Regions from separate parts of the Rhizobium sp. WSM409 genome, predicted to be linked through region 1. Evidence: predicted binding sites of a transcription regulator. Region 1 holds the regulator's gene; each other region holds the start of a gene.
What was found. The regulator HrcA, encoded in region 1, represses chaperone genes, less so after heat shock. The targets are predictions, from matches to a motif close to GTTAGCACTCNCNNNNNGNGAGTGCTAAC.

Region 1 (10,647 bases):
TTGAGCCCTATATCCGCGAAGCGCTCGGCGGACTGAAGATCGCCGACGATTGCAAGTGGTATATCAACCCGACCGGCAAGTTCGTTATCGGCGGACCGGACGGCGATGCGGGCCTCACCGGCCGCAAGATCATCGTCGACACCTACGGCGGTGCCGCTCCGCATGGCGGCGGCGCATTCTCCGGCAAGGACACGACGAAGGTCGACCGTTCGGCCGCCTATGCCGCCCGCTACCTTGCCAAGAACGTCGTCGCCGCCGGCCTTGCCGACCGTTGCACGATCCAGATTTCCTACGCGATCGGCGTCGCCCAGCCGCTGTCGATCTATGTCGACCTGCACGGCACCGGCAAGGTCACCGAGGATCAGATCGAAGCGGCTATCCGCAAGAACATGGACCTTTCGCCGACCGGTATCCGCCGCCATCTCGACCTCAACAAGCCGATCTATGCCAAGACCTCCGCCTATGGCCATTTCGGCCGCAAGGCCGGCCGCGACGGCTCGTTCTCCTGGGAGCGCACCGACCTCGTGAAGGCGCTCAAGGAAAGCGTGAAGACCTGAGATAAAGCATGACGGATATGGAACGCCGCGGCCGGGCGACCGAAGCCTTCTTCGGTCGTCGCAAGGGCAAGGCCCTGCGCGAACAGCAGGCCGAGACGCTAAACAGTCTCCTGCCGGCATTCCTGATCGATCTTACAGCGGCTCCCCCGGAGCCGCTGACATCCCTCTTTCCGGTTCCGGTCGAAAGATTGCGGCTGGAAATCGGTTTCGGCGGCGGCGAGCACCTGATCCACCGCGCGCTGAACACGCCTTCGACCGGCTTCATCGGTGTCGAACCCTTCGTCAATTCCATGCAGAAGCTGCTGTCGCGCATCGGCGAGACCGGTGCCTCCAATATCCGCGTTTATAATGACGACGCGACGCAGCTGCTCGATTGGCTGCCGGACGGCTCACTCGATCAGGTCGATCTGCTCTATCCTGATCCCTGGCCGAAGCGGAAGCACTGGAAGCGACGTTTCGTCTCGAAAACCAATCTCGACCGCTTTCATCGCGTGCTGAAGCCCGGCGGCCTGTTCTGCTTCGCCTCCGACATCGATACCTATGTGAACTGGACGCTAATCAAATGCCGCGACCATGGCGGTTTCGACTGGATGGCCGACAATGCAGCCGATTGGCTGACCCCCTATGAGGGCTGGCCGAGCACACGTTACGAGGCCAAGGCGCGGCGCGAGGGGCGGTCCTCGGCCTATCTGACCTTCAGGAAGATCTGAGGCAGCCGGCAAGTCGGCGAACGCGCCATGATGTTCCTCGGCGCGCGGGACGCTGCCTGACGGATTTCCGTGCCGAAGGATGGGCTAAATCGCGTCGCGATCCTTCAGATTCGCTTGCCACGCTCTAGCTCCTTGGTTTCTCGCATGTCCGTTGCCGCAAAACCGCTGCACACTTTTGCGCGACATGCTCTACCCAATTTTAGCGGTGGTTAGCGCCGATGGGTCTACGGTCAGATAGCTGGTTGGAATGCGATCGCTGGCCACCCCTGGGCCTTCCATCTCTGCTGGGTCATAGAACAGACCGTTTTCCGCGTCGTAAAGCATGAAGTGATCCCGCTGAACGTGGACGATAGCGACCCCCTGGATATCGCTCCATCGACTGGTTTTGATCGGGGCTTCGATAGGCACTCCGATCTCCGCCAACACGCCGCAAAGATCGTTCCAGGTTGTATAATGCGCCGATTTATCGCCCCAATCGATCATGGCTGCCACCTCGTCATAGCTCATGCCGGTGAGCATCTGCAGGACTAACACCCCGCATCCATCGTCTCTCGGACGCTGTGTATGAAATAGAAATCGGTGCGATTGGTTCAATGCAAGCTCCTTTCGTCGCCGACCATGAACAAGCCAACGCGGAATACAGGCACTCGTCTGTAGCATGAAAAGGCACCAGTTTCGAACAGATGGCCGCTAGTGGCGGCGTAAACGAGCCATCACCCCACGGGCAGCTTCTGATGAAGAGGCGCATTCAGATTTCTGGTCGATTCGATCCGAAGTGATCCGGCTTTAAAGCCGACGACGACAACAAACCGAACTGAAGGCGCTGCGTCCTGCCTTGCGGCGCATAGAGTTCCGCCGTTGGACCGGTTGCCATTAACGCTCACGCGACTATTTTCTGTGCTGGCCACCCTCCTCTCAATGGAAGAGACAATGACCGGGAGCAAGTCATGTGCCGAAATATAAAACCCCTGTTCAATTTCGATCCGCCCGCGACGGATGAGGAGATCCACGATGCCGCGCTGCAGTTCGTGCGCAAAGTGAGCGGAGCGACCAAACCGTCGAAGCGCGATGAGCTCGCATTCGAGCACGCGGTCAGTTCGATCGCAGCATGCGCCCGCGAGCTGCTCGATTCGCTGGAAACGTCTCAACCTCCTCGTGATCGTGAGGAGGTAGCGGCAAAGGCGCGCGCGAGAACGGCGGTCCGCTTCGCGTAAGAGATCCTGTCACGCACAGGAGATCTCAATCAAGCGTCAACTGGCCTATCTGAAAGAAGGCGACGCGCACATGTCGCGACATCCGTCCCGACCGCAGCGAAATTCGAATAGAACGACCGCGCACCGCAAGCAGTGAAACGCGACAGACGGTCTTTGACGGTCAGTGCAGGCTGACCGTCTTCAATTCGTCCTCGGCAGCCTTGAAGAAGGTGCTCGAACGGTTGTCCGTCAAAAGGATCGGCGTACCGTCGGCGCCGAAGAGTGCCCAGAGATCGACGGTCGGATCGATATCCGGCGCCTCGGGAAAGCACTTGGCGACCTCATCGGTGCGCATTTTTCTGATATAGGCGACCTCGCCGTTGCCGATGTGGGCAAGCTCGGATTTGGTCAAGTGAGACGTGGCTTCTTTCATCAACATTCCTGTTCCTCCGGGAGAAGGGACCAACGGTTCGACAAACCGTTGTGCTACTGTGAGACCGAAATGTTAATTTTCTTGACCATGCGCGCGGGTTCCGGACGAATTAGATCGACGGAGAGCAGACCGTTCTTCAGGGCCGCACCCAGCACCTGCATGCCGTCGGCAAGAACGAAAGTACGCTGGAACTGACGGGCGGCGATACCGCGATAAAGATAATCCCGCTCGCCCTGTTCGACCTGGCGGCCGCGGATCAGAAGCTGGTTCTCCTCAATGGAGACATCGAGCTCCTCCTCGCTGAAACCGGCCACGGCAAGGGTGATGCGCAGGCGTTCCGGCGCGCCGCTGTCGGCGCCGATGCGTTCGATATTATAAGGCGGATATCCGTCGCTCGCCTTGGAAATGCGCTCCAACGTCTTTTCCATGGCATCGAAGCCCAGAAGCAGCGGGCTGGCGAAAGGGGTAATACGGCTCATCTCTTTTCAAGTCCTTGATGCAAGCGACCATCCCGGACCTTAACGGCAGCATCCGGATGCCGCTAATATGGGGAGAGGAGCCCGGCGCTGCAAGGCATGGGGCGCGACGTGTCGGCGCCACCTTCTCAATTTTAAGCTGACGTCAGGCTCTTTCCTTGACAAAGCGCCTGCTGCCTCGCATCAAAACATGCCCGCGCGGATTGTGCTGATTTGTGACGGGACGTGAAGAAATCGGTGCATGCCCGATATCACGCAGTGCGAGGATGGAACGATCGGAATGGCAAGCGCAAGAAAGATCATCATCGACACGGATCCCGGCCAGGACGACGCGGCCGCCATCATGCTGGCCTTCGGCAGTCCCGATGAGCTGGAGGTGCTGGGGATCACGACGGTCGCCGGCAACGTGCCGCTTTCGCTCACCAGCCGCAATGCGCGCATCGTCTGCGAGCTTTGCGAACGGACGGAGACGAAGGTTTTCGCCGGCGCCGACGCACCGATCGCCCGCAAGCTGGTGACGGCCGAACATGTGCACGGCAAGACCGGCCTCGACGGTCCGGAGCTGAACGAGCCGACGATGGCGCTGCAGCCTGGCCATGCCGTCGACTTCATCATCGAGACGTTGCGCCATGAGCCTGAAGGCACGGTGACGCTGTGCACGCTCGGGCCGCTCACCAATATCGGCATGGCCTTCCAGAAGGCGCCCGACATCATCCCCCGCATCCGCGAACTGGTGATGATGGGCGGCGGCTTCTTCGAGGGCGGCAACATCACGCCGGCGGCCGAATTCAACATCTATGTCGACCCCGAAGCCGCCGATATCGTCTTCCGCTCAGGCGTTCCGATCGTGATGATGCCGCTAGATGTGACGCATCAATTGCTGACCCGCAAGGACCGGGTGAAACGCATGGCCGAGATCGGCACGGCGCCGGCAAAGGCCATGGTCGAGATGCTCGAATTCTTCGAACGCTTCGACATCGAGAAATACGGTTCCGACGGCGGGCCGCTGCACGACCCGACCGTCGTCGCCTACCTGCTGAAGCCGGAGCTTTTCCAGGGCCGGGACTGCAATGTCGAGATCGAGGTCCAGTCCGAACTCACCGTCGGCATGACGGTCGTCGACTGGTGGCATGTGACCGAGCGCAAGCGCAACGCCAAGGTTATGCGCCATGTCGATGCGGATGGCTTTTTCGATCTGCTGATCGAACGCTTCGCCCGCATCTGACTCTTTCGTTCCCCTTCTCCGCCAGAGCGCCGCGCGTCCCATGGGACGCGCTAGGGAAGTGTTCTCAGGCGTCTTTCTCGTCGAAGACGGAGTTGGTTTCGGCTTCCGCCGGCTTCGGGCCGCCCTTGGCGACACCGACCATGGCCGGGCGCAGCACGCGCTCGCCGATGGAGAAGCCTGCCTGCACGACCTGGACGACCGTGTTGTTCGGCACGTCGGGGTTCGGTACCTCGAACATCGCCTGATGGAAATTCGGATCGAACTTCTGGCCAACCGGCTCCAGCTTGCGAACGCCGTGGCGCTCGAGAGCCGACAGCATGGCGCGCTCGGTCATCTCGACACCCTCGATCAGCGTGCTCAGGCCGGCATCGGCCGCAGCCCTGGTCTCCGGAGGGATGGCATCGAGCGCGCGGCGCAGATTGTCCGAGACGGCGAGCATGTCGCGTGCAAAGCCCGCGACGGAATAGGACTTGGCATCCTTCACCTCGCGCTCGGTGCGCCGGCGCAGATTGTCCATCTCGGCAGCAAGGCGCAGATAGCGGTCGCGCAGTTCGCCGTTTTCGGCTTTCAGAAGCTCAAGCGCGTCCGGCTGGGCGGCCTCTTCCTGCGCAGTTTCGTTCTCGACGTAGGCGGTAGCGTCGGCTGCGGCATCCGCCGCAGTTGCGTCAGGTCCGTTTTTCGTCGTGTCATCGGTCATGACGGTCTCCGGTTGGTGTCTTCAGATGCGCCCGATATCGAGGTTTGACCGAAAAAAATCAAGTCTGCGTGACAAAGAAGCGAAAATTCCGCGTGCTTGGCAGTTGCGGCGTCAAAGCTGGTTGCGCGAAAGGCGGGAGACGAGCTGGGCTGTATAGTCCACCATCGGCACGATGCGGGAATAATTGAGCCGCGTCGGGCCGATGACGCCGACAGCGCCGACGATGCGATCGTCATCGTCACGATAGGGCGCGACGATGAGCGACGAGCCGGACAGCGAGAAGAGCTTGTTTTCCGATCCGATGAAGATGCGGACGCCCGAACCGCTTTCGGCGAGATTGAGGATCTCGATCAGGCTGTCCTTCTTCTCGAGATCGTCGAACAGCAGGCGCAGCCGGTCGAGGTCCTCGGCGCCGGCGAGGCCTTCGAGCAGGTTGGCGCGGCCGCGGATGATCAGCTGCGTCGGTTTTCCCTCGTCCGGGCTGCCGGCCCAGACGGCAATGCCGCGCTCGACCAGATCGCGCGACAGGGCATCGAGCTCGTGACGGACGTCGTCCTTCAGCCGGCTTAATTGTTTGCGAAGCTCCGGCAGGGTCTGGCCGGACATATGGGCATTGAGGAAATTCGCCGCCTCGGTCAGCTGTGAGGAGGTGACGCCCGCCGGCAGCTCGATGATGCGGTTTTCCACCTGATCGTGATCGCCGACGAGCACGGCCAGCGCCTTTGTCGGTTCGAGCCGGATGAACTCGACATGTTTCAGCACCGGATCGCTTTTCGAGGTGATGACCAGGCCGGCGCCGCGCGAAATGCCCGACAACATGCGGCTTGCCTCGTTCATCATCGATTCGACGGGATTGCCGCCGCTTTCGGCCCGCACCTGGCGGTCGATGCTGGCGCGTTCCTCGGCCGAGAGGTCGCCGACCTGCATGAAGGCGTCGACGAAGAAGCGCAGGCCGATCTGGGTCGGTAACCGGCCGGCGCTGACATGCGGCGAATAGATCAGGCCGAGTTCTTCGAGATCGCTCATGACATTGCGCACCGAGGCCGGCGACAGCGACATCGGCAGGATACGGGACAGGTTGCGCGAACCGAGCGGCTCGCCGCTTTCCAGATAACCTTCGACGATGCGACGAAAAATTTCCCTGGAGCGCTCGTCCAGCGCAGCTACGGCATCCGAAACCGACGTCGACCTGATGCCCATGAAGCTTTCGAACCCGTGCTGATGATACTTCCCGAAAAGTAAGTCAAACTAAGACCCGTGGCAAAAGGGAATTTGCAAATGAGCGCCGCCAATCGTAGAAGCGGTCAAATAAACTCCAGGAGATAAGAATGCGGCCTTCAGGCAGAAAAATCGACCAGATGCGCAAGGTCTCGTTCGAGCGCAATTTTTCCAAGCATGCGGAAGGCTCCTGCCTGGTGAAGTTCGGCGACACGCATGTGCTCTGCACGGCGAGTCTCGAAGAAAAGACGCCGCCATGGCTGCGCAATACCGGCAAGGGCTGGGTCACGGCCGAATACGGCATGCTGCCGCGGGCAACCGGCGAACGCATGAAGCGCGAGGCTGCCGCCGGCAAGCAGGGCGGCCGCACCCAGGAAATCCAGCGGCTGATCGGCCGGTCGCTGCGCGCCGTCGTCGACCTGCAGGCGCTCGGCGAACGGCAGATCACGCTGGATTGCGACGTCATCCAGGCCGATGGCGGCACGCGGACCGCCTCGATCACCGGCGGCTGGATCGCGCTTTACGACTGCCTGAAATGGATGGAAAGCCGCAACATGATCAAGGTCGAACGGGTCCTGAAGGATCATGTCGCCGCCATCTCCTGCGGCATCTTCGCCAGCCAGCCGGTGATCGATCTCGATTACATCGAAGACTCCTCGGCCGAGACCGATGCGAACTTCGTCATGACGGGCACCGGCGGGATCGTCGAGATCCAGGGCACGGCCGAAGGCACGCCGTTCAGCGAGGGCGAATTCACCTCGCTGATGCAGCTTGCCAGAAACGGCATCGGCGAACTCGTGGCACTGCAGAAGCAAGCCGTCGAAGGATGAACCCCATGCTGGAAGGCATGTTGGAAACGGCGCTCTATGCGCGGGATCTCGACCAGGCCGAGACGTTCTACGAAGACGTTCTCGGACTTGAAAAGATCGCCCGCGCCGCCAACCGGCATGTCTTCTTCCGCTGTGGGCCTGGCGTTCTCCTGATCTTCAATCCCGAGGAAACGGTAAAACCGCCAGCGCCTGAAGCACTGCAGGTACCGCCGCACGGCACGACCGGCCAGGGCCACGCCTGTTTCCGGGTGTCCGGCCGCAATATCGATGCCATGGCCGAGCGGCTGACGGCGGCGGGTGTGGCGATCGAATCCGAAGTGCGCTGGCCGAAGGGCGGCCGCTCGATCTATTTCCGCGATCCGGCCGGTAACAGTCTGGAATGCGCGGAGGCTAAAATCTGGGGCATCGAACAGGACATCTGAATGCGCAAGCTTGAAACGAAGACCATCGTCGTTGCCAGCCACAATGCCGGCAAGATCCGCGAGATCCAGGAATTGATCGGGCCGCTCGGCTTCACCGCCAAATCGGCCGCCGAGCTGAATTTCGTCGAGCCGGATGAGACCGGCACGAGCTTCGAGGAGAATGCGACGATCAAGGCAGTCGCCTCGGCCAATGCCTCAGGCATGCCGGCGCTGTCGGACGATTCCGGGCTGGTGGTCGATGCACTCGGCGGCGATCCCGGTGTCTACACCGCCAATTGGGCGGAGAAGGCCGACGGCACGCGCGATTTCGACATGGCGATGGCCAAGGTGGAAAAGGCGCTGCAGGATGCGGGCGCGACAAAGCCGGAACAGCGCACGGCGCGTTTCATCAGCGTGCTCTGCCTTGCCTGGCCGGACGGGCATACAGAGCTGTTTCGCGGCGAGGTGGAAGGCAGTGTCGTCTGGCCGCCGCGCGGCACCCAGGGCTTCGGTTACGATCCGGTCTTCCAGCCCGAGGGCTACGACATCACCTTCGGCGAAATGAGCGGCGAGGAAAAACACGGCTGGAACGTCGGCAAGCCGCAAGCGCTGTCGCACCGTGCCCGCGCCTTCAAACTCTTTGTTGAAACCTGCCTGGAGGCATAAGGTCTGTTCGTGGACAATTTCGACACGCCAAGCACCTCGCGCGACGCGGCTCTGCTGCCCGATACCGGCGAGCCGGGCTTCGGCGTCTATGTGCACTGGCCCTTCTGCGCGGCGAAGTGTCCCTATTGCGACTTCAACAGCCATGTGCGCCACCAGCCGGTGGATCAGGAGCGCTTTACATCAGCCTTCCTGACGGAGATGGCGGCGGTCCGGGCGATGAGTGGGCCGAAGACGGTGACGAGCATCTTCCTCGGCGGCGGCACGCCCTCGCTGATGAAGCCGGAAGCGGTTTCCGCCATTCTCGACGGCATTGCGCGGCACTGGCATGTGCCAGATGGCATCGAGATCACCATGGAGGCCAATCCTTCGAGCGTCGAGGCCGAACGCTTCCGCGGCTACCGGGCAGCCGGCGTCAATCGCGTCTCGCTCGGCGTGCAGGCGCTGAACGACCGGGATCTGAAATTCCTCGGCCGGCTGCATGATGTCGCCGACGCGCTGAAGGCGATAAGGCTGGCGCGCGATATCTTTCCGCGCATGTCCTTCGACCTGATCTATGCCCGGCCCGACCAGACCGTCGAGGAATGGGAAAAGGAATTGAAGGAGGCGATCTCCTATGCGGTCGACCATCTTTCGCTTTATCAGCTGACCATCGAGGAAGGCACGCCCTTCTACGGCCTGCACAAGGCCGGCAAGCTGATCGTGCCGGATGGCGAGCAATCGGCAGTGCTCTACGAGGCGACGCAAGAGATCACCGCGCGCGAGGGCATGCCGGCCTATGAGGTTTCCAATCATGCCCGGCCGGGGGCTGAAAGCCGGCATAACCTGACCTACTGGCGTTATGGTGATTATGCCGGCATCGGCCCGGGCGCCCATGGCCGGCTGACGCGTGGCCCCGAGAAGCTCGCGACGGCGACCGAGCGCAAGCCGGAAACCTGGCTCGACATGGTCGAGCGTGACGGCCACGGCATTCTCGACGAGGAGCGGCTCGGCTTCGAGGAACAGTCCGACGAGCTGCTGCTGATGGGGCTGCGGCTCAGGGAAGGCGTCGATCTTGCCCGCTGGCAGCAACTTTCCGGCCGCGATCTCGACCCGAAACGCGAGGAATTCCTGCTCGAACACAAATTCATCGAGCGGATCGGCAATTCACGGCTGCGCTGCACGCCATCCGGCATGCTGATCCTCGATTCCGTCGTCGCCGATCTCGCTTGCTGACACCCATACGACGGATTGGTTTTCGGTGCGGCGGCATTGATATTGCCGCCGCACCGAAGGCTGCTTCTTAGCCGTGGCTGGTCGCACCCGCCTTGAAGAGGCTGCCGGTCGGCGTCTTCAAAAACATCTCCAGCGGAATATGCTCCTGGTGCAGGAAGCCGGTCGTCGGCAGCAGGCCGTCGCGGACCATCTCGATGACGGCGACGACGGAGGCTGACGTCGTCCAGGCGATCGCCGTGCGGCGCGCGCCGGCAATCTCGATCGGGTAATAGGCGCGCACGAATTCCTTGCGGCGCAGGCTGCCATTCTCGGTGCCTTCGGCGGCGACATGGACATAGACAACATCGTCTTCAACCGGCGGCTTGGCATTGGTCAGGATCTCGCCGGCGAGCTTGCGCTTGTCGCGCATCAACAGCTCGTGGAAGAAGAAATTCATCAGCTCCATATGGCCGGGATAACGCATGGTCTTGTAATCGAGATTGTCGATCTTGCCGAGCATGGTGTCACACATGGTGCCAAGGCCGCCGGACGTCGTGAAGGCTTCGAGCTTGACGCCGCCGACATAGACGGTCTCGTGCCATTCCATCGGCGAGACAAGCTTGCGCACACCGCCCTCGATGACCTCGCAGTCGTTCAGATATTCGTTGACGACGCCCTCGGGCGACCAGTTGAAGGCGTAGCCGAGCAGTCCGGTCGGATGCTGCGGCAGGGCGCCGACGCGCATGCGGATCGACCGGCAGCGATCGAAGCCGTCGGCCAGGCTTGCACCGATGATGCCGACGAAACCCGGCGCCAGGCCGCATTGCGGCGCCATCAGGCCGCGGGCTGTCTTCGACAGCTCGATGATGAAATTGGTGGTCGGAACGTCTTCGGTCAGATCGAAATAATGAATGCCGGCAAGATGGGCGGCGCGCGCCAGCTCGATATTCAAATGATAGGGCAGGCAGGACAGCACCGCCTCGACATTCGAGAGCAGTTCGCCGATCACTTGAGGATCGGAGATATCGCCGATGCGGCACTTGAAGGGGA
Region 2 (10,647 bases), on a different replicon from region 1:
GCGGCGATCTTCAGACCGCCGCGAAGCTTGTTGACGACGAGGGTCGCAAGGGCTTCGCCTTCCACGTCCTCGGCAATGATCAGCAGAGGCTTGCCGGACTTCACCACGGCTTCCAGGACTGGAAGCATCGCCTGCAGATTGGAGAGCTTCTTCTCGTGAATGAGGATGTAGGGCTCTTCGAGCTCGACCCGCATCTTGTCCTGGTTGGTGACGAAGTACGGGCTGAGATAACCACGGTCGAACTGCATGCCTTCGACGACTTCCAGCTCTGTCTCTGCGGTCTTGGCTTCCTCGACGGTGATCACCCCTTCGTTGCCGACCTTTTCCATCGCTTCGGCGAGATACCTGCCGATTTCCTCGTCGCCATTGGCCGAAATGGTGCCCACTTGGGCGATTTCCGAATTGCTGGTGATCTTGCGGGCGTTCGCCTTCAGTTCCTTGACAACGGCGTCTACGGCAATGTCGATGCCACGCTTCAGGTCCATCGGGTTCATGCCTGAGGCGACAGCCTTTGCACCTTCCTTGACAATGGCCTGGGCAAGGACGGTCGCCGTCGTGGTGCCATCGCCAGCGAGGTCATTGGTCTTCGACGCCACCTCGCGCAGCATCTGGGCGCCCATATTCTCGAACTTGTCTTCCAGCTCGATTTCCTTGGCGACGGATACTCCGTCCTTGGTAATCCGGGGCGCTCCGAACGATTTGTCGATCACGACGTTGCGTCCCTTCGGGCCGAGCGTAACCTTCACGGCGTTTGCCAGAACGTCGACCCCACGCAACATGCGTTCACGGGCATCGGTATTGAATTTGACTTCTTTCGCAGCCATTGTTCACTCCTTCAATAGGCAGCTTTTTGACTGATGAGCGGCGTGTTACGCGGCCTGCTTCTGTTCGGCCTGGGCTTCGATGATGCCCATCACGTCGCTTTCCTTCATGATCAGCAGGTCTTCGCCGTTGATCTTGATCTCAGTGCCTGACCACTTCCCAAACAGGATGCGATCGCCGACCTTGACATCGAGCGCCTGGATCTGACCGGCTTCATTGCGAGCGCCAGAGCCTATGGCGATAACTTCGCCTTCCTGCGGCTTTTCCTTGGCGGTGTCAGGAATGATGATCCCGCCCTTGGTCTTCTCCTCAGAGTCGACGCGGCGGACGAGAATGCGATCATGCAGCGGTCTGAACGACATGTTTTCCTCCATGGACAAACAAGATGACGTTGACCCCGCGCCGAACCAGATGACCGGTCCAGCCGGGTGCGAAGCCTCTTCGAGCGTTTCGCGCGAAAGATTTATTTTCTAGATTTTCCGATTTCAAGAGGGCGCTGCAGAAAAATTAGCACTCTCGCACGTCGGCTGCTAACGTGCTGGAAAGGAACAATAAGGCATGGGTTTCCGTTTGAAAAACAACTGATGACCGGGCGCACTCGCGGCATCCGTCCAACGTTACGAAAAGGAGATGAAGCATGCATTTTTCGTCGGATCTTGAGCGGCAACTCAATGGTTATGGCCTCACTACAGCGCATATCCTGTATCACATCCCCGATTTTGAAACCGTCCTGCAAGCGTACGTCTGGCAGGACTACGATCTGGCGCCGAATTTCCCGGAGATGCAGAAGTTCCTCGATTATTGGCAGGCCAATCTCGACGGGCCTCTCCACTCGGTCCGCTATACACATCAGCGTCTCATCGGCCCGAACGAATGGCGGCGCGTCGACGGCGAGTTCAAGCTGCACTGAATCTTGAATCTGGATTTTTCTCTTCCCAATTCTCCGAGCGATCGAGGCTCCACGAGCTCGGTCGCTATCGAAGGTCTGTTTAGAGTGAGATGATATGGAAGAGCAGATCAGGAATATCGGAGACCTCAGCATCGAGGAACGGGAAGAGGTATTGTCGATGTCGCTACGGCCCTCGAGGGCACGGCACGTGAAGCCTTTGCTGAAGGTAACCTGCACTTTGCAGCGCTTTGGGCCAATGCAAGCAGCTGCCATGATTGCGCAGTTCAACGCGACGCATCCGTATCGTATGGTCAGTCACGCCGTCCATTAGGCGCTGCTTCGTTGATCCGGGCGCAGTCCTGGGCGGTCGCTCAGAAGTGCCAGAGTGCGGCGGCGGTACGAGCTAGAACGAACGGGCATCGAAATCTTTTCCAGGGCGGCACGTAAGCGTCGCTTCACCGCTGGAGCCTCGTTGCCGACAGCCGAGATGAGGTCGCGCATGGCCATGCGAAGACCGTGAAGCTGATCGACGAGATCCATGATGACGTCGATGCCGGCCTCGTTGACGCCCATGCAGCCGGGCGCGGGCGAGATCTGCATCCCAGGAACTGGCGCTGGTCCTCGTGAGTTTGCGGCTGAAGCCAACCTTCCTGGATCCACAGTTCGAGCTCGGTTACTTCGATCTTGAGGCGATGACGGGATTCACGATCGTCCCCCAGCCAGTTAGCGTTTTCACACGGTCGGGGCCATTTTTCTCGCACGGCGGCGGGCCGTTGGGCCGACGGTGCCGTGGAACCGAGACGGCTGTCAAATCTTTTGCCATTGCTTTGATCGAGATAAGGCAGATGAACACGAAGATAAAACCCGAACGCGCCGAAATCCTCCGTCTTCGCGCCCGCATTGTCGCCGTCGAGCGCGCAACCCTCGCAGCACTCGAACTCGTCCTCCTCCTTAAACCAAAAGAGCTCGAAGCTTTCCTCGAAAGCCGAAGGAAAGAATTATCGCAGAACTATTTGGACGAGACGTTCGCGACGGATTTGGTAGATCCGGCTGAACGAGACTTCGTCGCTGAAGAGGTGGAAAGATTGATGCGTGCGCTTCAATCGGAAATGGATTTCAAGGGTGGAGTTTCAACTCCGGAAAGCGGATGATCAACGCCACGGGCCTATAAGCCGCTCGTACTCTGCTTCCGATACACCGTAGCAACCGTTAGACCGTTTGGCCAAGCCAGCACGGTCAATGATCTCGATTGTGCCCCGGCTGGCCTTGATGAGCCGCTCTCCTTCAAGAATGTGGGTTGCATCAGTGACGCTGGGCCGTCTCACGCCCAGCATCAGCGACAGAAAGTCGTGGGTGAGGGAAAGGGGTGACCCCAGACGATCTGCCGACATCAATATCCAGCGGGCGAGCCGTTCTTCAACGTTGTAGCGGGCATTGGCGTAAGCGGTCTGACCGACTTGCAGCTGGAAGACGTGAACATAGCGCAGGAGAAGCTTTCGCAGGGATTCGCTCTCGTCGATCGCTCTCAAAAGGGGTGCGACCGCTATGCGTCTAGCTGGACCGCCAACCTGCATGAATGTCTTGTGTGGCGTTTGCATGGCGCCAAGGATGACCGGCACGCCAATAAGCCCTTCGTAGCCCTGCGCACCGATCTCGGCCGAGCCGTAAACCTCGTCAGGCATTACCGTCGAACCCAAGCCGCCGTCCAGAAAGTATACGTGGGTCAGCGGTCGCTGGCTCTCTATGCACACATCGCCCCTGTTGAGGGCGACGGGCTCGAGGTGATCCCAAAGCAAATCCCCATCCGCTTGCGATAAGGCGCGGAGCAATAGGTTCGATCGGCCAGCGGGCAATGTAGACAGTTGGTTCATGGTAAAATCGTCGAAATAGCTTTTGGGCAGAACGCATGTCAGCCATCAAGAGTTCAGTATAAGATTGAAAATGGTCTTCAGTTTTCAGAGGCAACACGTAGCTGTCGGAGGCGTTCGTTCTTCTCCTCGCGTCGTCTGCGTTCCTCTTCAGCGGCTTCGGCCGCGGCCTTGTTTGTTCGCTCGAATGCTTCCGCGCGTTCCTGCACGGTCAGAGTGCGTCTGATCCTGCTTACCATTGGAATGTTCCTTGAGGGTTTTCTGATATATGGGTGGATTGCCAAGCCGCTTCAACACCTTGAGCGAGTGTCTGTAGCGTGCCGCCCTTGAGCGGGCGCTTGCGAAGGGCGCGATCGGGCCACCCCATAATCGTGAATCTCCCCAGATGTCCGCCGGCGTCCGCCTCGATGCTCGCGCGTCGGGTGAGAAGGCGGCTCCCATTCTCGGGTGAGCCCCCTCGGTCCAGTTCAGCAAGCTACGGAAAATCATGGCCGCTTACGATCACCTCGTCATTTTTCTGCACGGCATCGGGGCGTCTGGCGCTCAGCTCATGCCATTGGCATCATCCTGGCGAGCACAGCTTTATCCTGTGTGCAAAGAGAGATGAATGAACCGGCGTTCCACTTAGTTCATGACGCGCTTGCCTCGCAACCCTACTCGGTCGACATTCGCGTCAACCACTCTCCGGCCTCCGCCGCGAACGTCGCCGGGATGGTTCGGGCGCTCCCCATCGGGTCGAGCGTCCTTTTTTAACCGCTTCCTGGTGACACGCTCTCATCGCCCTTGTCGGGCAATGCTCCGGCGCCGGGCGTCTTGCTTTCGTCCTGCAGGTGCTCCTTGTCATGAGGACCTGCAGCGGGTTGATCCTGACCGTCGACTGGTTTCTTGCGTGTCTCCTCGATTGCCTGCTCGGCTTTGATGTCCTGGACAGAGCCGTTCGGCGGCACTTTGAGGATGCCATCGTTGGAACGGCAGTCTCTCAGAGCAGCCCATTTCCCGACGGCGATGGTCAGGGATGCGGCGTCGTTCGGTGTCCCCGGTGCGAACGACCTTCCAGACCTGCGGAACGAAGCTGCAGACGGAACAGACGGAGGCAATATCCGACAATGAGCGCTATATCCATAATTTCGATCTCCTGACTCCGCCATTCACGGCCGTCGGGAACTATCGCCGCTGATCCGTGTTCCAAAACGCTCCCTCCGCCTCAGGGCGGTTACCGATAATGGATGATGGAATGGATCTAACAAAAAGAGACTGCATCATCGTCGGAGGTGGGCCTGCCGGACTGACGGCGGCGATCTACCTGACGCGCTATCACCTGTCTGTGACGGTTTTTGATGACGGAACCAGCCGGGCAGCCAACATCCCGGTGTCCCATAACCATGCCGGCTTCCCCAGCGGCATCAATGGTGCGGACCTGCTCCGCCGGATGCGCGCTCAAGCCGTCATGTACGGCGCGGAAATCGACGATAAACGAGTGACGGCACTGCGCAAGGCAGAAAAGGATTTCGTCGTCTCTTTCGCCGACGGCTCCTTATCGGCCCGAACGGTTCTCGTCGCCACAGGTGTTGTGAACCGCATGCCGTCGATGCCAAAAGACAAGCACGACGAGGCAGTGAAACGAGGGCTCATCCGCTACTGTCCGGTTTGCGACGGCTTCGAAGTCACCGACAAACGCGTGGCGATCATCGGGCAAGGCTCCCAAGCGTTCAAGGAAGCGGTATTTCTCAGAAGTTATAGCCGTGACATTACTTTGGTGTCACCCTCCGGCGAGCATGAACTCAAGGCGAGCGAGGAGACGCGGCTGCAGCAGCTGGGCATATTGGTGAAGGGTGGCCCTTTCGAAATCGATGTCGAACAAGGCGCGATCGCGATCCGTACAAGCAGGGGCACGCATCGGTTCGACTCCATCTACCCCGCGTTAGGATCGGACGTCAGATCGGAGCTCGCCTTAGGGGTGGGTGCAACGGTTTCGGGGGAAGGATGTATTTGCGTCGACGGTCACCAACGCACAGACGTCCAGGGCCTGTATGCCGCTGGAGACGTGGTGATTGGACTGGATCAAATTAGCCACGCGATGGGCCAGGCTGGTGTCGCGGCCACGACGATCCGGAATGATCTTAGTGATTTGTCAGCATTGATCCGCTGAGCCCAGCGGGCCCGATGCGTATAATTAATTGCTGAGCGACGTTGCATGAGTGTCAAGGAAGTCGCACCTCAGCCATATTAGCGACGAAGGCTGGCCGACGCGTTCCGAGAACGCGGCGGATGGACGTCATTAGGTGCTCCTGACCCGATTCGCGTGGGGTGACAAGTTCTGGCCAGACGTAAAAAAGGGCGCTCGTCGAGCGCCGTTTTCCATTCTGGTTGGGATCGGGCTGCCTTGTTCCCCTTAACATTCGCGGACGCTTCGGCGAGCTGCGTCAGTTTCTGGTCGGTCACTTCTTCCTCGGCAAGGTTGGCTTGCAAGAGCGGTACGGCGTCTTTAAGCCCCAGCTGCTTCGCCCATGCGAACAGCGTGCCGTCGCGGGCGATCTCGTAGTGTTCTACACCCTGTGCAGACGAAATGAGACCAGCGTCGAGGGCCACGGCGCCGTTGTATTCCTCCATGATCTCCTAGACTTCGGCGATAATACCCTGGATGGCTTCGCAGGTCTTGCCACGGGCCGTCCCAGGACGGCATCCCGGAGGGTTGAGGAGTATTATGAAAAATGCTTGAATTACATGGCCGGCCGCAAGGCCGATTAAATATCTCTCGGACGGGAACAATTTGGCTCCGCGGACCGTAAGGAGTCGGGTCGTGGAGAGATTTGATATGGCAGCCACCTTACACTTCAATGTGCGGCCCGCCGCAATCCAAACCTGCCCCGTCTTAACTAAGGCGGGGCTTTTCTTGGCGTTTCGCCGGTCGGCTTCGACATTCCAGGAGGTTGGATGAGCGACACCGACAAGCCGGCGTTCCGCATCGATGGCCGATATCACTGTCAATGATGAGACGCGGACGATGGCGCGTTTACCTGCAGCGAGTGAAGGCTATCAAACTTCATGATCAGCAGCGTGACCAGTTCCTCGCGCGTCCTATGTCCTTCATTATAGAGGTCGACCGCCGCGCTGCAAAGCAGCTGCATTGATTGTTCCGTCGGCGCAGCGTGATTGTGCCGGTACCAAGTCTGGACGGCATCGGAAAGCACGTTTACGTCGTCCATCTGAAGTGAGAGATTGAAGTCCGTCATCTCATGCTCCTTGAGCGTCGCAACAATTCGCCCGGACCGCGATAGGAAAACTGGTACTGCATTAACCTCCCAAGGACAACCATCAGTACGGTTGCGAACGGTTGCCGGGAGCCTCCGCCAAGTCAGCGGCGATCCGCTTCTCCAACGATTTGTACGGAACCGCGCAGGAACCGGTATCGCACGCGCCCGGTTAGAAAGGCGGATCGCGGGAGGGGAAGCCATGTTTCCTTGCACAACGCCCTTTGCACTCTCCGCGATCCACCCTCCCAGGGGATGGCCGCGCGGAGGCAAGGTTGTTTGGTGTTTCCTCTCATCCAATGCCTTCGGGCTCTGCGCGGCCTCCTGATTTAAATCTGCCGACGAAGGAACAAGAGTGGCCGCCGAGAGTAAGGCCGATGGGCCACGCATCCGTTTCCTTTTACGCGGCCTACTCCTCCAAACTTCCCCAACTCGCCCCGCCTTTTACGCGGGGCTTTTTTCTGAGTCTCATGCGGCTAGGTTTGAATGTGGTCGATCGACAGCCCGGGTGGAACAACTTTGCTATCGAGAGGTTCGGCGGGATTCTCGTTGGTGGAGCAAACCATGCCGAAGTATTTTTTCCACATCCGCCGGAACGATGTCTTCGAGGAAGATTTAGAAGGCATCGACTTGGCTTCGCCTGAACAGGCACGGGAGGAAGCGGTCGCGGCCGCTCGCGAAATCGTGGCGGAGGGGATCCGGAGGGGCGATCCGGCAGACGGAGCGACTTTCGAGATCATGACCGAAGAAGGCTCGCTGGTCGCAACCGTTCCTTTCCGGTCGGCTGTCGGCCTGGAATAGCGCCCTCGCGCAAACGGTTTCAATTGTCAAAACCGCACAGAGCCTGAAGCCTTCGAACGAAAGGAGTAGGTTCTCGTTTTACCATTCGACGGATGGTGCGATGTTATGACAGAATTGCTGCAGAGGCGAGTGAATAACAAATTGTTGCGGCGATTTCCGGAGGATGCCTTCGAGCTTCTGGCGCCGTTCCTCGAACCCGTCGATCTTCCTGTCAAACGCCCACTCATGCTGCCGCGCAAACCGATCGAGCATGTCTGCTTTATCGAAAGCGGCCTCGCCTCGATGGTCGCCGAAAGCGCCGAGGGCAGAAGCCTCGAAGTCCGCCACATCGGCCGCGAAGGGATTGCCGGATACCCCGTTATCCTCGGCGTGGATCGGACGCCCAATAAGACCTTCATGCAAGTGTCAGGCCACGGGTTTCAGGTCGCTAAGGAGGATTTTCTTCCGACGCTTGAGAACGCGGATGTGCGGCAACTGCTGCTGCGCTATGTCCACACCTGCGAGCTGCAGCTTGCCCACACCGCGCTGGCTGCGGCGAAATTCAACATGCATCAGCGCCTAGCGCGCTGGCTGCTCATGTGTCACGACCGCATCGAGGGCAATGATCTGCCGCTTACGCATGATTTCCTGGCATTGATGCTGGGTGTCAGGCGAGCCGGCGTCACCGATGAGCTGCACATCCTTGAAGGCATGCACGCCATCAAATCGACACGCGGCAACGTCCGCATCCTGGATCGCGACATGCTGATCGAAATCGCCGGCGGCTGCTATGGTGTGCCGGAGCAGGAATACGAGCGGCTGATTGAGAACTCGCCGCAGCCGTCGGCTCTGCCCGTCCAACTAAACGGCAATCGCCATCATCATACGCTTTGAGCAGCCGCCCCAGGGCCCAAAGCTTGCACCGACCCGCACCGCGCGTAATATAATCCCACGTCGTCCCCGCGCGCGCCATCTCCCAAAACTGACCCAACAGTGAGGGTTCCTTTTTGAGCACTCCCACTAAGGGCATCCCAGGGGTATCGCTAAGGAACCGAGCGTCGGCGGCATAAAGGATCGCACCGACATTCATTGTTCGGCCCTCAGATCGTATCGGTTCGGCATGCGCAAGCATTCCGTCTGGCAACTTCCGCGAACTGGGCACAGGCTTAATAGCCCGGTCCCGGAGAACCTCACCATATGCATGCAACCAGTCTGCGAGTTTGCGATGAAACCAAATCGCAGCAATATATGGCGTCTCATGCGTGCTCCGTGATTAATGAGCGATCGGCAAAGTAACGCGATGGCGTGGTCCCAAGCGCCTTCCTGAACATGACGATGAAGGCTGTCGTGGATTCATACCCCAAGTCTCCTGCTACCCGCTGGACTGTCGCACCGCCGGCAAGTTCCCGCAGCGCGATGACCAGATGTAGCTGACGCCGCCAACGGCCGAAGCTCAATCCTGTCTCTTGGACCATAAGCCTCTTCAACGATCGCTCGCTCACCGCGACATGCTCAGCCCATTCGCCAAGGGTTCGGCGGTCGCTCGGGTCTGCCAAAAGAGCCGCGGCGATCAGGGCGATCTTTGGATGGTCAGATACGGGCAGCTCCAGCCTCTCCCGCGGCATCAGCGCGAGCTCATCGAGCATGACCCGCACGAGGCGATCGACATGAGCGTCGCGGGCGTGATTTTCCGATAGGTCCGCTACCCGGTGTATCATCTCCCGAAGCATCGGCGATACCGAAAGCGTGCAGCATACAGCCGGAAGCATGGCCGCGCCGGGCTCGACAAACAGGTACGTTAGACGAGCATTGGACGTGACCTGATTGCTGTGAGGAACGCCACCTGGTATCCAAACTCCGCAGTCGGGCGGAACGATCCAGACCCCACTTTCCGCTCTGCAGGTCACCGCGCCATGGAGCGCCAGGATCAGTTGACCCTGCGGGTGCTGGTGCTGCACCCCCTCGGCTTCATAGTCGGCGAAGTCCATCCTGATCGCCATCGCAGGCCCATGCAAGAGGCTTAGATCTATCGCGGCACTGCAGGGTGGCTTATTCGAAGGTTGGCCCGATTTCGAGATCATATGGCATTATCTCCACTTTTGCTCGCGGGGCAATCCTTTAGGCTCCTGGTTTAGCAACTCTCAGGAGATCACCCATGCGTATAGCCGTGGTTGGCGCGACCGGCAGGATCGGTGCCAAACTTACCGAGAACCTCTTGGCCAAAGGCCATTCAGTCAAAGCTCTTTCAAGAGGAGGGCCGGCCCTCGATGACCTTGTCGCGAAAGGAGCGGAATCGTTCCTTGGCAGCTTCGATACGGGTGCTGGTGAACTTAACGCGTTCTTCGAAGACGCTGACGCTGCGTTCCTCATGGTTAAAACCATCTGGGGCTCGGAGGACCTCCATGGGCACTACCCTACGGTAGCGCTTCGGTTTTTCGACGCCCTTCGGGATTCCCCTGTGAAATTGGCCGTGAGCCTGACCGGAATGGGATCCGAGGTCAGCGGAAACACCGGCCATTTTCAGGGCTTTCATATCCTGGATCAGATCCTCAACCGACTACGCGACATCAAAGTGGTGCACCTGCAGGGTGGCTGGTTCATGCAGGACCTTGCCGGGTGGACCGACTCCATCGCGCAGCACGATAGGATCGGCTGGTCGCTTGACCCAAACGTGAAAACTCCTTGGATTGCCATTCAGGACATCGCGGATCTCGCGGCGAAAGAGTTCGACACGCCGACTGACCAGCACCGATCCGTAAAGCAACTGGGCATCGATTACACGATGACCGAGATCGCCGCGATTATCAGCCGGGCACTCGCTAGAGAGGTGGACTATCGCTTCATCGATAGGAGCGATCGCGAGGTCGAGGCGGTATTCCGGGAGAGGTTCGGAGCTCTCGGACGGTGGGTCTACGATAACGACACCTTGGCTGCTCTTAACGATGGGCGTGTAAAGTTTCACGATGATCGTCCTGCACTGCGCACCACAATGGAAGAATTCGTCAAAGACACACTCCGGCCGCTGATCGAGAAGGCG
Region 3 (10,647 bases), 530 kb from region 1:
ATTGCCGTTTCACGCTCTGGAAACCGCACGCGCGAGCTCAAAGACGTCACCGCACACGCCGAAATCGCCGCGATCCGGCTCGCTTGCGAAGCGCTCGGACAGGAACGTCTTGCCGGTGCCGATCTCTACGTGACGCTGGAGCCTTGCACCATGTGCGCGGCAGCCATCTCGTTTGCGCGCATCCGCAGACTCTACTACGGCGCCGAGGACCCGAAGGGCGGCGGCGTCGACAATGGCGTGCGATTCTATGCGCAGCCGACCTGCCACCACGCCCCGGAGGTCTATTCCGGCTTCAACGAGGTCCAATCGGCCGATCTGCTGCGAAGGTTCTTTTCGCAAAGGAGAGAGGCGCCGTAATCCCAGCGCCTCTGCGCGGCGCCGTCATCCTTGCCGGCGCGCCGAAAAAGCCGCTATTGCAGGAGGTTCCACCACTGCTTGCCGGTGTTGGCGACCGCTGCATCCTTCTTGCGCTTCTTCTGCTTCTTGAGTTCGGGCTCGCCGACATCATCGAGCTTTGCCGGATCGTCGACGGTGCGGTAGCCGGGCGGCGGATCTGATATATAGCGGCGCTGATCGACATAGGAGCCCTTCTGCAGGGCGCGGGCTTCACGGTAGGCCTTGGTCTGAGCTTCCGTCGTGCGCCGGCCGCCTTCGATCGCAGAGCTTGCGAGCGGCGAGCGGTAATTCGGATTGTCCTCGTTCGCGTCGGCTTCCGAAACGAGACGAGCACGTGTCTCCTCCGGCGATTCAAGCCACTGCGGATTGTCCTTGTTGGCGACCGTCTGCTGCGGCGCAACGAGGGTCTCTTTCTGCGCCTGAGCCGGCAGCACCAGCGTTGGACGCGGCGTGTACTTGACGCCTTTGTTCTTCGGGTCTGGACCGGTCAAAGACACCGACTGGCCGAGATCGTCGGTCAGCTGCTCCATGGCGGTCTTGTCGGTGCCGTAGGTCGGGCTGCTGGCGCAACCGGACACCAGGGAGCATCCCGCCACTACAACAGACAGGCAGGCGCCCATACGGAACCAATGCGTTGCTAACATGAAAACCCTTCCAGCCCTGCCGGTGCAATCATCGCCCAACCGGACAACCGTCCCCCTGACGCAAAAATCCGGCCATTTTCAGGCAGCTTTTACCGGATGAACCGCGAAAACGCAATTCATCCGGCAATATTCTTCACGTAAGTGCGGCAAGCTCACGAAGGGCAGCAGCGTCGCGGGCCGAAACATCGGGATATTCGGGATCGGAACCGACATCCCTGGTGATGCGCCAGGAGCGGGCGCATTTCTCACCCTCTGCAAGCTTCGGCACGACGCTGACCTGAGGCACCTCCACCAGGCGGAAGGCATCCCCTGGTCCTTCGCCGACCTTGATCTCGATTGCCGAGGTGATGCAGACCTCGGTGAAGTCCTGGCCTTCCAACGCCTTCAGCAGTTCCGGATCGGCGATATGAACGACGGGAGCCGCTTCCAGCGAGGAGCCGATGCGCTTGTCCTTGCGCTCGATCTCCAGAGCGCCTGTCACAACCGAGCGGACCGTGCGGATCTTCTTCCACTTCTCGGCCAGGGCATCGTTGCGCCATTCCTTTGCGACCGGGGCAAACTGCTCCAGATGCACCGAAACGGCGGACGGGTTGCGCGACAGCCAGGCCTCCTCGGTGGTGAAGGGCAGCATCGGGGCAAGCCACGTCACCATGCAATCGAAGATCTGGCGGATGACGTGCAGGCTGGCGCGCCGGCGCAGGCTCGACGGCGCGTCGCAATAGAGCGCATCCTTGCGGACATCGAAATAGAAGGCCGAAAGCTCGACATTGGCGAAATCGATCAGTGCGCGGGCGATCTTCTTGAAGTCGAAGGCATCGTAGTTCTCGCGCACCAGTTCGTCGAGTTCGGCAAGCCGGTGCAGCATCAGCTGCTCCAGCTCCGGCAGATCGGCAAACGCGATCTCCTCGCCCTTGTCGTGGGCGAGCGTGCCAAGCATCCAGCGGATGGTGTTGCGCAGCTTGCGATAGGCATCGACATTGGTCTGGATGATCGTCTTGCCGACGCGCAGGTCGTCGGCATAATCCGAGGTCATCACCCAGAGGCGCAGGATATCGGCACCGGCGTCCTTCATCACTTCCTGAGGTGCTGTGACGTTGCCCTTCGACTTCGACATCTTCTCGCCCTTCTCGTCCATGGTGAAGCCATGGGTGAGGACGGCGTTATAAGGCGCGCGGCCGCGAGTGGCCGCCGATTCCAGCAGCGACGAATGGAACCAGCCGCGATGCTGGTCGGATCCCTCGAGATAAAGATCGGCCGGCCACTTCAGGTCCGGGCGGTCTTCGAGCGTGAAGGTGTGCGTCGAGCCAGAGTCGAACCAGACGTCGAGGATATCCATGACCTGGGTCCAGCGGGAATGGTCGTGGTCATTGCCGAGGAAACGCTCCTTGGCGCCTTCGGCAAACCAGGCGTCGGCGCCCTCATGTTCGAAGGCTTCGAGGATGCGGGCGTTGACGGCTTCGTCGACCAGGACATCGCCATCATCGTCTGCAAAGACGGCGATCGGCACGCCCCAGGCGCGCTGGCGCGAGAGCACCCAGTCCGGACGGCCTTCGATCATGGCGCGCAGGCGGTTCTGGCCGGCGGCGGGCACGAAGCGCGTATCATCGATCGCACCCAGCGCGCGCGAACGCAGCGTCGTGCCGTCGGCAAGGGTCTTGTCCATATAGACGAACCATTGCGGCGTGTTGCGGAAGATGACCGGCTTCTTCGAGCGCCAGGAATGCGGATACTGGTGCTTCAGCCGGCCGCGGGCAAAGAGCGCGCCGCGGGCGATCAGTTCCCTGATGACACGGTCGTTGGCATCGCCCTTCTTGCCGTTGTCGTCGATGACGCGGGCGCCCTCGAAGCCGGGGGCGTCTGATGTGTAGAAGCCGCCGTCGTCGACCGGAAACGGGATCTTGGTGTCGATGCCGCGGGCCTCAAGCGCGCGGACAGCCGACATCCAGGCATCGAAGTCTTCCCGACCGTGGCTGGGTGCGGTGTGCACGAAGCCGGTGCCGGCGTCATCGGTGACGTGATCGCCATCGAGCAGCGGCACGCGGAATTCATAGCCACCGCCGAGACCCTTGAAGGGATGGGCACAGGTCATCGCTGCGAAGTCGGCTGCAGAGACATCGCTCAAGCGCTTATACTGCAGCTTGGCCTTGGCGAAGGATTCCTCGGCCAGCTTGTCGGCAAAGATCAGCTTTTCGCCGGGACGCGGACCAAAATCGTTCTCGGCGGCCGTCACTTCATAGAGGCCGTAGGAGATGCGCGGCGAAAAGGAGACCGCGCGGTTGCCGGGGATCGTCCAGGGCGTGGTCGTCCAGATGACCACGAACGCATCCTTGAGCGCGACCGGACCTTCGACGACTGGGAATTTCACCCAGATCGTGTCGCTCTCATAGTCCTGGTATTCGACCTCGGCCTCTGCCAGCGCCGTGCGCTCGACGACCGACCACATGATCGGCTTGGAGCCGCGATAAAGCTGACCGCTTGCGGCGATCTTCAAGAGTTCGCCGGCGATGCGCGATTCCGCGTGAAAATTCATCGTCGTATAGGGATTGTCGAAGTCACCCTCGATGCCGAGGCGCTTGAACTCTTCCGCCTGGACTTTGATCCAGCCGGCGGCGAATTCACGGCATTCCCGGCGGAATTCGTTGACCGGGACCTCGTCCTTGTTCTTGCCCTTCTCGCGGTACTTCTCTTCGATCTTCCATTCGATCGGCAGGCCGTGGCAATCCCAGCCGGGCACGTAATTGGCGTCGTAGCCGCGCATCTGGAACGAACGGTTGATGACGTCCTTGAGGATCTTGTTCAGCGCATGGCCGATATGGATGTTGCCGTTGGCATAGGGAGGGCCATCGTGAAGGACGAATTTCTCGCGGCCAGCGGCGGAAGCGCGCAGTTTCTTGTAGAGACCCATCTCCTGCCAGCGCTTGACGAGTTCCGGTTCCTTCTGCGGCAGGCCGGCGCGCATGGGAAAATCGGTCTCGGGCAAATAGAGGGTCTTCGAATAGTCGATCTTTTCGGCTGTATCGGTCATGTCTGACAATCGTTTTCTGGCGGCCCAGGAAGGGGCGCAACGGGCGTGAAATAGCTGGTGACGGAAGCGCTCTTACCAAGCGCCAAAAACCCGGACCTTCCGGCCGCTTAGCGCGCGCGGAAGGCCGGGCCGATAATTCGCATCATCATTGCCAGCCGATATTTCGTCATCGCGCCGGTTCATAGGCGTTTTTGCCGGGAAAAGGAAGAGAAGAATTCGCGGTTGGCAATCCGCTTCAACGGCTGGAATCGCCGGTGGCCGCAGCGACAGCCGCACTCAAGGCGACCTCAGGAAAAGCACAGTTTCCGATCAAGCGCGCCGAGTGGCTTGACACCCGCAAGCAGCGCCCTCGCCTCTTCCTCATCGCGCTTGATCTGGGCGACGAGCGGATCGAGGCCGTCGAATTTCAGCTCGGGGCGGAGATAACCAAAGAAGGAGACGGAGCAGAGCTGGCCGTAGAGATCGCCGCTGAAATCGAAAAGATAGGTTTCGAGCAGCGGCGCGCCGTTTTCCGTGACCGTCGGGCGGCGGCCATAGCTTGCAACGGCATCGTGGAGCGTGCCGTCCTGGCGGCGGAAGCGGACGGCGTAGATGCCGGCGGCAAGATCGACCTCCGGCGGCAGGCGCATGTTGGCCGTCGGAAAACCGAGTTGGCGGCCGAGCTTTTCGCCATCGATCACCTCAGCTTCCACCGTATAGCGGTAACCGAGCATGCCGGCGACTTCACTGACATTGCCCTCCTTCAGGAGCGCGCGGATATGGCTCGAAGAGACGACATCGGCGTTTTCGTCACGGAAGGCATCGATCAGGGTGACGCCGAAGCCGTAGGTATGGCCGGCATTCATCAGGAAGGCCGGACCGCCCTCGCGGCCACGGCCGAAATGGAAATCGAAGCCGGTGACCACTTCGGAAGCGCCGAGCCAATCCTTCAGGATCGAATGGATGAAATCATCGGCCGAGCGCTGCGAGAATTCGTAGTCGAAGGGATATTCGATGACGGCGCTGAAGCCCAGCGTTTCCAGGATACGGGCTTTCAGCGGCGCCGGCGTCAGGCGGAAGACCGGTGTCTGCGGCCGGAAGACCGTGCGCGGATGCGGCTCGAATGTCAGCACCAAAGCGGGGATACCGCGCGCCTTGGAGATCTCGAGCGCCCGGCTCAGCACCGATTGATGGCCGCGGTGCACGCCATCGAAATTGCCGATGGCAATGACGCCGCCCTTTAGATGGGCGGGTAGGGGTTCCCGGGTTTCATTGCGGTGGAAGACGGTCATCGGCTGGCTTCTCTTCATGCAAGGCGTGTCTTCATGCAAGGCGGGGCATCCACCACTTCGGCGCGGCGTTTTCCCGTTCGAGATAGGCGTTGAGGATCGCCTCGTCGGTCTCGCCGTTGAGAGTATATTCCTTAGCGTGGATACCGCCGCTGATGTAGAGGAGGTCGAGGCCGTAATTCAAGGCGCCGCGCACGTCGGTCGGCATGCCGTCGCCGATCGCCAGCACGCGATCGACCGGGAAATCGCCGCGAAGCTCGCGGGCAGCCGCAAGCGTCGCCTCGTAGATCGGCCGGTGCGGCTTGCCGGCGATGCGGGTTTTGCCGCCCAGCTGCTCGTAATAGGCGGCCATGGCGCCGGCGCAAGGGATGATGCGATGGCCGCGCTCGACGATGAGGTCGGGATTGGCGCAGATCATCGGCACGTCGCGGGCTTTGAAATCGAGAAGCATGTCGGTGTAATCCTCCGGCTTCTCGGTCTCGTCGTCGAAAAAGCCGGTGCAGACCAGCGATTGCGCTTCGCCCGCCGGCCGGCGCTCGACGCCAATGCCTTCGAGCAGCGCCTTGTCGCGCTCGGGGCCGAGCAGAAAGACGGTCTTCGGCCCTTCGGCGATCAGCCCGCGCGTGACGTCGCCAGAGGTGACGATCCTGTCATAGGCACTGTCGGGAACGCCGATCTGGCGCAACTGATCGACCACCTGCCAGGAAAGGCGCGGCGAATTGGTGATGAGGACAACGGCGAGGCCGTTTTCGCGTGCCGCTTCAAGGGCTGCGGCCGCCTTCGGGAACGGATCGACGCCGTTGTGAACGACGCCCCAGACATCGCAGAGCACCACATCATAGCGACCTGATATCTCCGAGAAGTTTTCTATCCGCTTAGCCATTCCGATTTCCCGATTTGCTTCAGTCACCGGTGACATTGCAAAGGCGCAAGACGATGGCAAGGCATTTTCTTCGCCGCCGGGCCAATGCGTAGAGCTCGAACGGCGATCCGGAGGAGCGGAAGGGCAAAGGGTTTTGACGATTATCGCGAAGCGGCAGATCGCCGAGCGCGGACGAGTTCGGCAAAGTTCAGCTGCGCCGAGGTTTTGGCCGCAATCTCCGACTATTCTCCGGCATCTTCACAATTCCGGCACAAAAATTCGTGATTGCTCTCATTGACTCCTCTCGGAGCCATCCCTAAATGCTCGTCGCTAGCACTCACCGCAAGGGAGTGCTAACATCTATCCATGTGGGCCAATCCGGTCCGCGAATGTCATTCGATCGAGGGATTAGACAATGGCAAGCACCAACTTCCGCCCCCTTCACGACCGCGTCGTTGTTCGCCGCGTTGAGTCCGAAGCCAAGACCAAGGGCGGCATCATCATTCCCGATACCGCCAAGGAAAAGCCGCAGGAAGGCGAAATCGTCGCCGTCGGCTCCGGCGCGCGCGATGAGTCCGGCAAGGTCGTCGCACTCGACGTCAAGGCTGGCGACCGCATCCTGTTCGGCAAGTGGTCCGGCACCGAAGTCAAGATCGACGGCGAAGACCTTCTGATCATGAAGGAAGCCGACATTATGGGCATCATCGGCTGATCGGCCGACCTGCTTTCCCGAAATGGCTGACGGGCTCTTTGCCCGAACAACTCGAATTCAGGAGTTAAGAATATGGCATCTAAAGAAATCAAGTTTGGCCGCACCGCGCGCGAAAAGATGCTGCGCGGCGTCGACATTCTCGCCGATGCAGTGAAGGTCACGCTCGGCCCGAAGGGCCGTAACGTCATCATCGACAAGTCCTTCGGCGCGCCGCGCATCACCAAGGACGGCGTTTCCGTCGCCAAGGAAATCGAACTCGAAGACAAGTTCGAAAACATGGGCGCCCAGATGGTCCGCGAAGTTGCTTCGAAGACCAACGACATCGCCGGCGACGGCACCACGACGGCTACCGTTCTTGCCCAGGCGATCGTTCGCGAAGGCAACAAGGCCGTTGCAGCCGGCATGAACCCGATGGACCTGAAGCGCGGCATCGACCTCGCTGTCGCCGACGTCGTGAAGGATCTCCAGGCCAAGGCCAAGAAGATCTCGACTTCGGAAGAAGTTGCACAGGTCGGCACGATTTCGGCCAATGGCGACAAGCAGGTCGGTCTCGACATTGCTGAAGCCATGCAGAAGGTCGGCAACGAAGGCGTCATCACGGTTGAAGAAGCCAAGACCGCCGAAACCGAACTCGAAGTCGTCGAAGGCATGCAGTTCGACCGCGGCTACCTCAGCCCCTACTTCGTGACCAATCCGGAAAAGATGATCGCCGACCTCGAAGACGTCTTCATTCTCCTTCACGAGAAGAAGCTCTCGAACCTGCAGTCGATGCTCCCGGTTCTCGAAGCCGTCGTTCAGACCGGCAAGCCGCTCCTCATCGTCGCTGAAGACGTCGAAGGCGAAGCCCTCGCTACGCTCGTCGTCAACAAGCTGCGCGGCGGCCTGAAGATTGCTGCCGTCAAGGCACCTGGCTTCGGCGATCGCCGCAAGGCCATGCTCGAAGACATCGCCATCCTGACGGGCGGCACTGTCATCTCCGAAGATCTCGGCATCAAGCTCGAATCCGTCACGCTCGACATGCTCGGCCGTGCCAAGAAGGTTTCGATCTCCAAGGAAAACACCACGATCGTCGACGGTTCGGGCGCTAAGACCGACATCGAAGGCCGTGTTGCCCAGATCAAGGCCCAGATCGAAGAAACCACCTCCGACTACGACCGCGAGAAGCTGCAGGAACGTCTTGCCAAGCTCGCTGGCGGCGTTGCCGTCATCCGCGTCGGCGGCTCGACGGAAGTCGAAGTGAAGGAAAAGAAGGACCGCATCGACGACGCGCTCAACGCGACCCGCGCTGCCGTTCAGGAAGGTATCGTCCCCGGCGGCGGTATCGCTCTGCTCCGCTCCTCCACGAAGATCACCGTCAAGGGTGCAAACGACGACCAGGAAGCCGGCATCAACATCGTTCGCCGCGCCCTGCAGTCGCTCGTTCGTCAGATCGCTGAAAACGCAGGCGACGAAGCCTCGATCGTTGTCGGCAAGGTCCTCGACAAGAACGAAGACAACTACGGCTACAACGCCCAGACGTCCGAATATGGCGACATGATCGCCATGGGTATCGTCGACCCGCTCAAGGTCGTTCGCACGGCGCTGCAGAACGCTGCTTCTGTCGCATCGCTGCTGATCACCACCGAAGCCATGATTGCCGAACTGCCGAAGAAAGAATCGGCTGGCGGCGGCATGCCGGGCGGAATGGGCGGAATGGGCGGAATGGACATGATGTGATAGGCCAACGGCCTTTCACAGCATCGTTCATGAAACCGCCCATCATCTAAGATGGTTCAGCGCGTCAAGCGCGCTGAACTGGCGGAATGGACATGATGTGATAGGCGAAAGCCATCACTGACCACCATTCCGGCATCCGGAACAGGAAGGGCGGCCCTCGGGTCGCCCTTTTCTTTTGCCCAAAGCGATTCGACGTGCGGCACAGTGATTTGCATAGCCGACGAACGCCCGCCCGGCTCCCTCTTACAGGCCCCGGGCACGAAGCTTGCGCGAGGCTTGCGCTGCCTGCGTCTTTCTCAGCCCACCGACATGCGAGAGATCATTGAGTTGCGGCACGATTTCCGGCCTGACGCAGAGTGAAAACGTTTGCAACGCTCGCAAAGATGATCTTCCCATGCCAATTCTGGCGAAATAGGCCGAAGATGCGGGCACCCCCAGAATGAAGCCGATCCGAACACCCCTTAAAAAGCCGTTGCCGTTTGTCCAAAAGCCCCTATAAATCCGCGCTGCAATTAAAGCGCACCCGGCGATAATTTTTCGCCAATAGACGAGGCCGGAGCGCGGAAGGCGATGCATGAACGTTCGGCTTCGAAGGGCTCCGGTTACGGAGGCCAGATGGCCGTGGCAATCATCGCCGGATGAAGCGCGGGCATCATGCCCGCTGCTGCGTGATCCTGTTTCTTTGTGTTTGCCGAGCGTGCGGCGGGAGCCGCATCCGAACGGGGGAACGCCTTGTTTAAGATCGCCAGAGCCAATGCAGCCGTACCTTTGACACCCGGCTCGTTTGATGACGCCAATCAAAATCACGAGATGTTGGCGCAGTTTTCCGTTTCCGAAGCTTGGACTGGAGATTTTTCGAGCGGCATGCTCCGTCTCGGCGAATGGAGCGCGATGCTGCACGGCCTTGCCGCACGGGAATGCGGACTGCTCAGCCTGATCCGCTGCTATGATGCCAAGGACCGCAGCCACATATTGGAGCTGTTCGAGCAGGCGGCGACGCTCTGCTCCTCCTTCTGTTTTTCGACGACGATCATCATGCCGAACGGCTTGCGCCAGCCGCTGTTCTGCATGGGCGAGTCCAACGGTCTCGAGCAGAAATACAGCGGCAGCATGGTCGGCGTCTTCGTCTTTCCGCGCTTCAAGCTGGAAGGCACAAAGCAGATCACAAGCCGGCGATAGGCCGGACATCAAGATAAAAGGCCGCCTCGAGGGCGGCCTTTCTACTTTGCAGCGATCCGTCCGTTACTCCGGCTTGACCGGTATGTTGAGTCCCCTGGCACTTGCCGGGCGGGCGATGCAGCGCTCCAGCCAATCCGAGACGGCGGGGAATTTTGCGTATTCGAGCACCTCGCGGCCGCCATAGAAAATATCGGCGCCGCGAACCCAGGTGAAGGTGGTGATGTCGGCGATCGTGTATTGATCGCCCATGATCCATTGACGACCCTTCAGCCGGTCATCGAGCACGCCGAGCAGCCGTTTGGATTCATCGCGATAACGCTCGACCGGATAGGAATTGTTGGCGACCTTGTCGGCGGCGAATTTATGGAAATGCCCGAACTGGCCGAACATCGGGCCGATACCCGCCATCTGGAAAAACACCCACTGGATGGTTTCGTAGCGACCGGCGGCATCAGCAGGGATGAGCTTGCCGGTTTTTTCGGCGAGATAAAGCAGGATCGCGCCGGACTCGAAAAGGCCGATCGGCTTCCCGTCCGGACCGTTCGGATCGATGATCGCCGGAATGCGGCCGTTCGGGTTGAGAGATTCGAATTCCGGCGACTTCTGATCGTTGGCGGCGAAGGAAATATAATGCGGCTCATAGGCGAGGCCGAGCTCTTCGAGGGCGACCGAGACCTTCACCCCATTCGGCGTCTGCAGGGAATAGAGCTGGATGATGTCGGGATTTTTTGCCGGCCAGCGCGTCGTGATCGGAAATGCGGAAAGATCTGCCATCGGAGTCTCCATGTTGGGCGCCGACCATAAGAGACCCGGCTTGGCAAAGGCAAGCGGGGGCAGCTAATGCA

Region 2: groES (co-chaperone GroES) is a predicted target of HrcA. The motif match lies at 1,329-1,357, and genes of this name have one in related genera.
Region 3: groES (co-chaperone GroES) is a predicted target of HrcA. The motif match lies at 6,525-6,553, and genes of this name have one in related genera.

The regions. Positions count from the first base shown of each region.
Region 1 covers NZ_CM172794.1:1,708-12,354, reverse strand. The annotation lists gene metK (methionine adenosyltransferase) at 1-557, shown strand, start outside; gene trmB (tRNA (guanine(46)-N(7))-methyltransferase TrmB) at 566-1,267, shown strand; gene AC25BC_RS00065 (hypothetical protein) at 1,457-1,861, opposite strand; gene AC25BC_RS00060 (DUF2277 domain-containing protein) at 2,215-2,481, shown strand; gene AC25BC_RS00055 (BQ00720 family protein) at 2,642-2,899, opposite strand; gene AC25BC_RS00050 (Hsp20 family protein) at 2,947-3,372, opposite strand; gene AC25BC_RS00045 (nucleoside hydrolase) at 3,650-4,594, shown strand; gene grpE (nucleotide exchange factor GrpE) at 4,659-5,291, opposite strand; gene hrcA (heat-inducible transcriptional repressor HrcA) at 5,403-6,491, opposite strand; gene rph (ribonuclease PH) at 6,620-7,339, shown strand; gene AC25BC_RS00025 (VOC family protein) at 7,336-7,761, shown strand; gene rdgB (RdgB/HAM1 family non-canonical purine NTP pyrophosphatase) at 7,762-8,406, shown strand; gene hemW (radical SAM family heme chaperone HemW) at 8,416-9,618, shown strand; gene AC25BC_RS00010 (saccharopine dehydrogenase family protein) at 9,686-10,647, opposite strand, start outside.
Region 2 covers NZ_JBYGKP010000004.1:73,483-84,129, forward strand. The annotation lists gene groL (chaperonin GroEL) at 1-824, opposite strand, end outside; gene groES (co-chaperone GroES) at 870-1,184, opposite strand; gene AC25BC_RS31200 (usg protein) at 1,460-1,732, shown strand; partial or broken gene AC25BC_RS31205 (chaperone modulator CbpM) at 2,135-2,430, opposite strand; gene AC25BC_RS31210 (hypothetical protein) at 2,335-2,862, shown strand; gene AC25BC_RS31215 (Crp/Fnr family transcriptional regulator) at 2,863-3,582, opposite strand; gene AC25BC_RS31220 (hypothetical protein) at 4,329-4,526, opposite strand; gene AC25BC_RS31225 (NAD(P)/FAD-dependent oxidoreductase) at 4,814-5,728, shown strand; partial or broken gene AC25BC_RS31230 (YciE/YciF ferroxidase family protein) at 5,956-6,246, opposite strand; gene AC25BC_RS31235 (hypothetical protein) at 6,564-6,812, opposite strand; gene AC25BC_RS31240 (DUF6894 family protein) at 7,317-7,631, shown strand; gene AC25BC_RS31245 (Crp/Fnr family transcriptional regulator) at 7,737-8,504, shown strand; gene AC25BC_RS31250 (AraC family transcriptional regulator) at 8,867-9,691, opposite strand; gene AC25BC_RS31255 (NmrA family NAD(P)-binding protein) at 9,766-10,647, shown strand, end outside.
Region 3 covers NZ_CM172794.1:534,342-544,988, reverse strand. The annotation lists gene AC25BC_RS02620 (nucleoside deaminase) at 1-357, shown strand, start outside; gene AC25BC_RS02615 (hypothetical protein) at 411-1,040, opposite strand; gene ileS (isoleucine--tRNA ligase) at 1,174-4,065, opposite strand; gene AC25BC_RS02605 (bifunctional riboflavin kinase/FAD synthetase) at 4,353-5,336, opposite strand; gene AC25BC_RS02600 (TIGR01459 family HAD-type hydrolase) at 5,368-6,216, opposite strand; gene groES (co-chaperone GroES) at 6,611-6,907, shown strand; gene groL (chaperonin GroEL) at 6,980-8,623, shown strand; gene AC25BC_RS02585 (hypothetical protein) at 8,867-9,199, opposite strand; gene AC25BC_RS02580 (hypothetical protein) at 9,356-9,802, shown strand; gene AC25BC_RS02575 (glutathione binding-like protein) at 9,866-10,576, opposite strand.